DNA from 2 places in the Streptomyces diversicolor genome. Region 1 is predicted to be linked to the other one. Evidence: riboswitches for the same ligand, from Rfam matches in the RefSeq annotation. Region 1 holds a riboswitch; the other holds the start of a gene.

Region 1 (3,395 bases):
GGCCGCCGCCGCTCGGCAGCGGGATCCACAGGAAGCTGCGCCCGAGGACTTCGATGATCCGGCCGCCGGCCGACGGGACGCCGAGCGAGGCCGAAAGCACCTCCTCCAGCTCGTTGCCGGGCCATCCGCCGTGCGGGTGGGGGTGCGCCTGTGCCGGGAAGTCCATCTGCCTACCGCCTGCTGGGAACCGCTGCTGTGGCTGAAAAGGCTAACGGGTGGCGGTGCCGGCCCTTCACCGTGCGAAGCCGATCCGGTGCAGCACGTCCGCCGCGTCCCGGTCGAGGAGCACCGCGGAGCCGCAGCCCCCGGGCAGTTCCCCCCGCTCGACCGCGCGCAGCAGCCGGGCCGCCGACCTGCGGTGGCGCACAAAGGCGTGGCGGGAGACGCCCCGGCCGCGCTCGCGCTGCCCGTCGAGCGCGGTCGTGGGCGGCACGTCGAGGAGGATCAGGTGCAGGGTGCCGCCGCGGCGGCGGGCCTCGCGGGCCAGCCAGCCGCGCACCCAGGACTGGGTGCCGCAGTCGTGCACCACGACGCCCTCGCCGGTGCGCAGGGCGCGGCGCAGCGCGGCGTAGTGGGCGAGGCGTACCAGCGGGCGGTACAGCGCGTAGGGCAGCAGCCGCGGGAGGCGGGCGTCCCAGCGGTCCCGGGTGTCCTGGGAGTCGATGCGGATGCCGTCGACCGCGCGGTCCATCAGGGTCGACTTGCCGCTGCCGGGCAGGCCGGTGACCACGGCCAGGTCGTGGCGGCCGAAGACGAGCGCGTAGGGGCTGCGGCCGGCCCGCTCGCGCAGGTCGCGGACGATCGGGGCCGCCGGGCGGTCCGCGCAGCGCTCGGCGGCGGGGGCGCCCGGCTGCCCGGGTAGTGCGAGGCCCGTGGTCGTGGCGTACGCCGTGGTCCTGTTCACCGTGATCGTCCTCCCCTTGGGTCCGGACATCCCCATCCCCGTCGAGTGTAAAGAGAAGGTAATGCGTGGCGTCTCACGGTGTCGTGCGCGTTCTGCCACAGCCCGGTCACGGATCCGGCCTGCCGTGCGGCGGCGATGCGTGCAATGATGAGCCCGCCAACTGCATACCGGCCGCTTGAATCCGCGCGGGAGAGTTCCCAGCAGCCCCGCTGGGACGCCGAAGGAGCAAGTCCCTCCCTTGAATCTCTCAGGCCCCGTTACCGCGCGGGCGAGGCACATCTGAAAAGCGGGCCGCTGTCCAGTGGCTCCACCCAAGGTGCAAGCCGTGACCACACAGGTGGTCAGGGCGAACCTCTCAGGTTCCGATGACAGATGGGGAGGATCCACCTCGCCTTCCCCACGCCTTGGGAGACATCCGTCCGATGAGCAGTACCGAACACTCGACACTGCGGCATACCGCGCTGGACGCGCTGCACCGCTCGCTCGGTGCGACGATGACCGACTTCGCCGGCTGGGACATGCCCCTGCGCTACGGCTCAGAGCGCGACGAGCACACGGCCGTACGCACGAGGGCCGGCCTCTTCGACCTCTCCCACATGGGGGAGATCGGGGTGACCGGGCCCGGGGCCGCCGCCCTGCTGAACTTCGCCCTGGTCGGGAACATCGCCTCGGTCGGTGTCGGCCGCGCCCGCTACACCATGATCTGCCGGTCCGACGGCGGCATCCTGGACGACCTGATCGTCTACCGGCTCGCCGAGCACGAGTTCCTGGTCGTCGCGAACGCCGCCAACGCGCAGGTGGTGCTCGACGCGCTGGTGGAGCGCGGCGCCGGCTTCGACGCGCAGGTACGCGACGACCGCGACGCCTACGCGCTGATCGCCGTCCAGGGCCCCGAGTCCCCGGGTGTCCTGGCCTCCCTCACGGACGCCGATCTGGCGGGCCTCAAGTACTACGCGGGCCTGCCAGGCACCGTCGCCGGTGTACCCGCGCTGATCGCCCGTACCGGCTACACCGGCGAGGACGGCTTCGAGCTGTTCGTGAAGCCGGAGCACGCCGTGCGGCTGTGGCAGGCGCTGACCGAGGCGGGCGAGGGCGTCGGCCTGGTGCCGTGCGGCCTGTCCTGCCGGGACACGCTGCGCCTGGAGGCGGGCATGCCGCTGTACGGGCACGAGCTGTCGACCTCGCTCACCCCCTTCGACGCCGGGCTCGGCCGGGTGGTGAAGTTCGAGAAGGAGGGCGACTTCGTCGGGCGCGAGGCGCTGCTTGCGGCGTCCGCGCGCGCCGAGCAGAACCCGCCGCGCGTGCTGGTCGGCCTGGTCGCCGAGGGCCGCCGGGTGCCGCGCGCCGGGTATCCGGTCGTCGCGGGCGGCGAGGTGGTCGGCGAGGTGACCTCCGGCGCCCCCTCGCCCACGCTGGGCCGGCCCATCGCGATGGCGTACGTCGACGCGGCGCACGCGGCGCCCGGCACGGCGGGCGTCGGCGTGGACATCCGGGGCACCCATGAGCCGTACGAGGTCGTGGCGCTGCCCTTCTACCGGCGGCAGAAGTAGAGACTGCACCGCGGGGCGCCCCGCGGCCCCTGCCCCGCTGTGATGCCGGGCACACCACCCCGCTCACCTGCGCCTTCCGCCCTCCCCCGTCATCAGCACTGTCTCGCATACAGGAGAATTCAGGTCATGAGCAACCCCCAGCAGCTGCGCTACAGCAAGGAGCACGAGTGGCTGTCGGCCGCCGAGGACGGCGTCTCGACGGTCGGCATCACGGAGTTCGCGGCCAACGCGCTCGGCGATGTCGTCTACGCCCAGCTCCCGGAGGTCGGCTCCACCGTGACCGCGGGCGAGTCCTGCGGTGAGCTGGAGTCGACCAAGTCGGTGTCCGACCTGTACTCCCCCGTGACCGGCGAGGTCACCGCCGTCAACGAGGACGTCGTGGACGATCCGTCGCTGGTCAACTCGGCCCCCTTCGAGGGCGGCTGGCTGTTCAAGGTGCGCGTCGCCGAGGAGCCGGCCGACCTGCTCTCGGCCGACGAGTACGTCGCCTTCACCGCCGGCTGAGGAGTCGATGACCACATGTCGCTGATGAACACCCCGCTGCACGAGCTGGACCCGGACGTGGCCGCCGCGGTCGACGCCGAGCTGCACCGCCAGCAGTCCACCCTGGAGATGATCGCCTCCGAGAACTTCGCGCCGGTCGCGGTCATGGAGGCGCAGGGCTCGGTCCTCACCAACAAGTACGCCGAGGGCTACCCGGGCCGCCGGTACTACGGCGGCTGCGAGCACGTCGACGTGACCGAGCAGATCGCCATCGACCGGGTCAAGGAGCTGTTCGGCGCCGAGTACGCCAACGTGCAGCCCCACTCGGGCGCCTCCGCCAACCAGGCCGCGCTGTTCGCGCTGGCCCGGCCCGGCGACACCATCCTCGGTCTGGACCTGGCGCACGGCGGCCACCTGACCCACGGCATGCGGCTGAACTTCTCCGGCAAGCAGTTCGA
Region 2 (3,395 bases), on a different contig from region 1:
CATCGCGGTCTCGGAGCGGTGCTGGTGGAAGACGGGATGGGTGAGGAACGCGTCGGCACGCAGCAGCGCCTCGGGAAGCGCGTCCTCGGTGGCCGCGTCCAGCGCCTCGATGTCGCCCCGCACGCCGAAGGCGGCCCATACGGCGCCGAGCCGGTCCCGGTCGGTCGTCTCGTCGCAGGCGATCGAGACGTGGTCGGGGTCGACCAGGCGCAGATTGACGCCGTTGTCGCGCGCTGCGGCGACGATCTGCGCGGCGCGGCCCTGCGCCCTGACCGTCAGCGTGTCGAAGTAGGCGCCGTGCACGGTCTGGAACCCGCCGCCCGCAAGACCCGCAGCGAGCAGCGCGGCGTACCGGTGCGTGCGCCGGGCGATGGCCCGCAGCCCCTCGGGTCCGTGGTAGACGGCGTACAGGCCGGCCATCACCGCGAGCAGCACCTGCGCGGTGCAGATGTTGCTGGTGGCCTTCTCACGCCGGATGTGCTGCTCACGGGTCTGCAGGGCGAGCCGGTACGCCTTGTGCCCGTCGGCGTCGACGGACACGCCGACGAGGCGGCCCGGCAGGCTGCGCGCGAACTTCTCGCGCACGGCCATGTAGCCCGCGTGCGGCCCGCCGAAGCCCATCGGCACGCCGAAACGCTGGGTCGTACCGACGGCGATGTCCGCGCCCAGCTCGCCCGGCGACTTCAGCAGCGTGAGGGCGAGCAGGTCGGCGGCGACGGTGACGAGCGCGCCGAGTTCATGGGCCCGGTCGACGACCGGCGCGATGTCACGCACCGCTCCGGAGGCACCGGGGTACTGGAGCAGTACGCCGTTGATCTCCCGCTCGGCGATCTCGGCCGGGATGCCCTCGCTCAGGTCGGCGACGACGACCTCCACGCCGGTGGGTTCGGCACGGGTCCGGATCACGGCGATGGTCTGCGGCAGCGTGTCCGCGTCGACCAGGAAGAGGCCCTTCTTGTTCTTGCCCATGCGCCGGGACAGGGCCATCGCCTCGGCCGCGGCCGTGCCCTCGTCGAGGAGGGAGGCACCGGAGGTGGGCAGTCCGGTGAGGTCGGCGACCATGGTCTGGAAGTTCAGCAGGGCTTCGAGCCGCCCCTGCGAGATCTCCGGCTGGTACGGCGTGTAGGCGGTGTACCAGGCCGGGTTCTCCATGACGTTGCGCAGGATGACGGGCGGCGTGAATGTGCCGTAGTAGCCGAGCCCGATCATCGATCCGAGGACCTGGTTGCGGTCCGCGAGGGAGCGCAGCTCGGCCAGCACCTCAGCCTCGGTGCGCGGGCCCGGCAGGTCGAGCCCGTCGGCGTTCTTGATCACTTCCGGTACGGCTGCGGCGGTCAGCTCGTCGAGCGAGCCGTAGCCGACCTGCGCGAGCATCTTGGCCCGCGCCTCCTGGTCGGGCCCGATGTGCCGCTGCTCGAAGGGGATGCCCTGTTCGAGCTCGAAGAGCGGAGTGCGATGGGCGGTCATTGCGGAGGCCTCCTGGTCTGACGCGACCTTCGAGGGGCGCCCCGGCGCGGGCACCCCGACGGCCTCCCCCTCTGTCATCTCGACCTGAGAGCTTCACCGCGTCACCCGAGGGTGCGCGGCTTTCCCCGTCGGTGAGAGCGGGAGCCGTCGACACCCGCCCTGCTTTCCAGAGTGACCTCGTCCATGCGGTACGTGAGCCTGAGAGATTCCGGGGAGGATTTGCTCCTTCGGCGCCTCCGACGTTGTCCGGAGGACTCTCCCGCACGGGGTCAGCAGCCGCTTGCCAGCGTACCAGCGAGGTCAGCGACGGGGCTTCGAGTGGCCGCGTCCCCGAATCTGCTCTTTTGTAGTGCTTACGAATGATCTGCGACCATGAGGAGGGCCCGGTGCAGACCGACATCGATCCGCGCAACCTGATCGGCCGCAAGGCGTTCGACCGCAACGGCACCAAGATCGGCACCATTGACGAGGTCTATCTCGACGATGCCACGGGCGTGCCGGAGTGGGCGGCCATACGGACCGGCCTGTTCTCCAGGGACGCCTTCGTCCCCCTTGAGCCCAGCGAGTTGGTCGAGGGCACCCTGCGCGTCCCCTTCGACCGCGCCCTCATCAAGGACGCCCCCGACTTCGGCGTGGGCCGCCACCTCTCCCCCGAGCAGGAACTCCAGCTCTACCACCACTACGGCCTGGACGTGGCCGCACCGCCACCCCCACACCCGGACCACACCTTCGGCCACCTGGCAGACCACGACGACGGCTGACACCCCCCGGCTCCCTGTACGGCCCAACGCCCCCGTCCCACGCCCACCCGGCCCCCTCCCTCCCACAACCGGCCACACCCGACGCCCTCTCCGCCACGCCGTCCACGCCACAACCCGCCGCACCGGTCGCCGCCCTTCACACCACCGCCCACTCGCCTGCCCCTTCCTCCGGCCGCGCCCACGAACACCCCCGCACATCCGCGCCCACCTCCCACCCCGCCGACCAACGCGCCAAGAACACATCCCCGCACCCCGTGGCCCCGGCCGCCCGCGCGGCCTCGTCCCGGGACGCCTCGGGACCCACGGCGATGACGACCAGCGGGACGGGCCGCCCGGGGTCGCTGAGCTTTTCCAGTTCGGCGACGAGCGCGGAGCGGGAGATGCTGCCCGGGTCCTCGTTCACCCCGTCCCTCAGCCCGACCAGCGCGTTGAACCTGCCCTTCGCGTACGACGCCGTCGCCGCCCGGTACGCGGCCAGCGTCGTGTCGTACAGGCCCGTGGCGCCGCCCGGCACCGGTTCGAGGCCGCCGAACGCCGCCGACAGCCGGTCCCGCTGGGTGCCCCCACCTGTGGCCCCCTATGACTCGCGCCATCCCCACCGGCATCCCGCCTGCCCTCCACCACCCCACCGGCATCCCGCGCGCCCCCCGCCACCCACCGGCATCCGCCCCTTGCCTGCGCCCCCGGCGCCCCAACGGCCCGTCCGGATACCGACACCCGCCCCCACCACCGCACCCTCAATCACCACACCCCAGCCACCGCACCCCAGCGGCCGCACGACCGCCGAGCACACCCGCGGCGGCAGCCGCACACCCCACATGGCCCCGGCGACCCCGTCGGCGAATCCCACCGGGCCCCGCCCGGCGCCCCCGCTTCAGCCGCTGTCTCGCACTACCGTCGGCCCACCACCGGGTCCCCCCACCGCTCCACCCTCGCTCCCCTGCGCTCCTCCCGGCACCAGTGGCAGCGGATCCGCCGGCTCAAGGTCGGGATCGTCGACCCGGAACGTCCGTACCCGTCCCGGCTCGGACCCCGGTGTCTCGAATCTGACCGTGACCCGCCCCAGGCCGCTGCCCTGCACCCAGCCGTGTCCGTGGTCGGCGTGCCGCACATCGTGCCCCGCGGGCCAGTGCCGCTCAGCGGCCGACGGCGGCTCTTCCATGGCCT

Evidence for each region. A riboswitch is a leader RNA that binds a small molecule or an ion and turns the genes downstream of it on or off. The one in region 1 is predicted to bind glycine.
Region 2: it holds a riboswitch for glycine, as region 1 does, so the genes downstream of both, gcvP (aminomethyl-transferring glycine dehydrogenase) here and gcvT (glycine cleavage system aminomethyltransferase GcvT) in region 1, are expected to answer to the same signal.

What each region holds. Positions count from the first base shown of each region.
Region 1 is NZ_BAAJXA010000030.1:48,862-52,256, reverse strand. It holds gene AC27LF_RS30620 (enhanced serine sensitivity protein SseB) at 1-166, opposite strand, end outside; gene AC27LF_RS30615 (AAA family ATPase) at 233-904, opposite strand; glycine riboswitch at 1,081-1,177, shown strand; glycine riboswitch at 1,178-1,286, shown strand; gene gcvT (glycine cleavage system aminomethyltransferase GcvT) at 1,327-2,454, shown strand; gene gcvH (glycine cleavage system protein GcvH) at 2,581-2,958, shown strand; gene AC27LF_RS30600 (serine hydroxymethyltransferase) at 2,974-3,395, shown strand, end outside.
Region 2 is NZ_BAAJXA010000029.1:10,256-13,650, reverse strand. It holds gene gcvP (aminomethyl-transferring glycine dehydrogenase) at 1-1,467, opposite strand, end outside; glycine riboswitch at 1,644-1,739, opposite strand; gene AC27LF_RS29860 (PRC-barrel domain-containing protein) at 1,854-2,228, shown strand; partial or broken gene AC27LF_RS29855 (vWA domain-containing protein) at 2,479-2,796, opposite strand; gene AC27LF_RS29850 (DNA polymerase IV) at 3,103-3,395, opposite strand, start outside.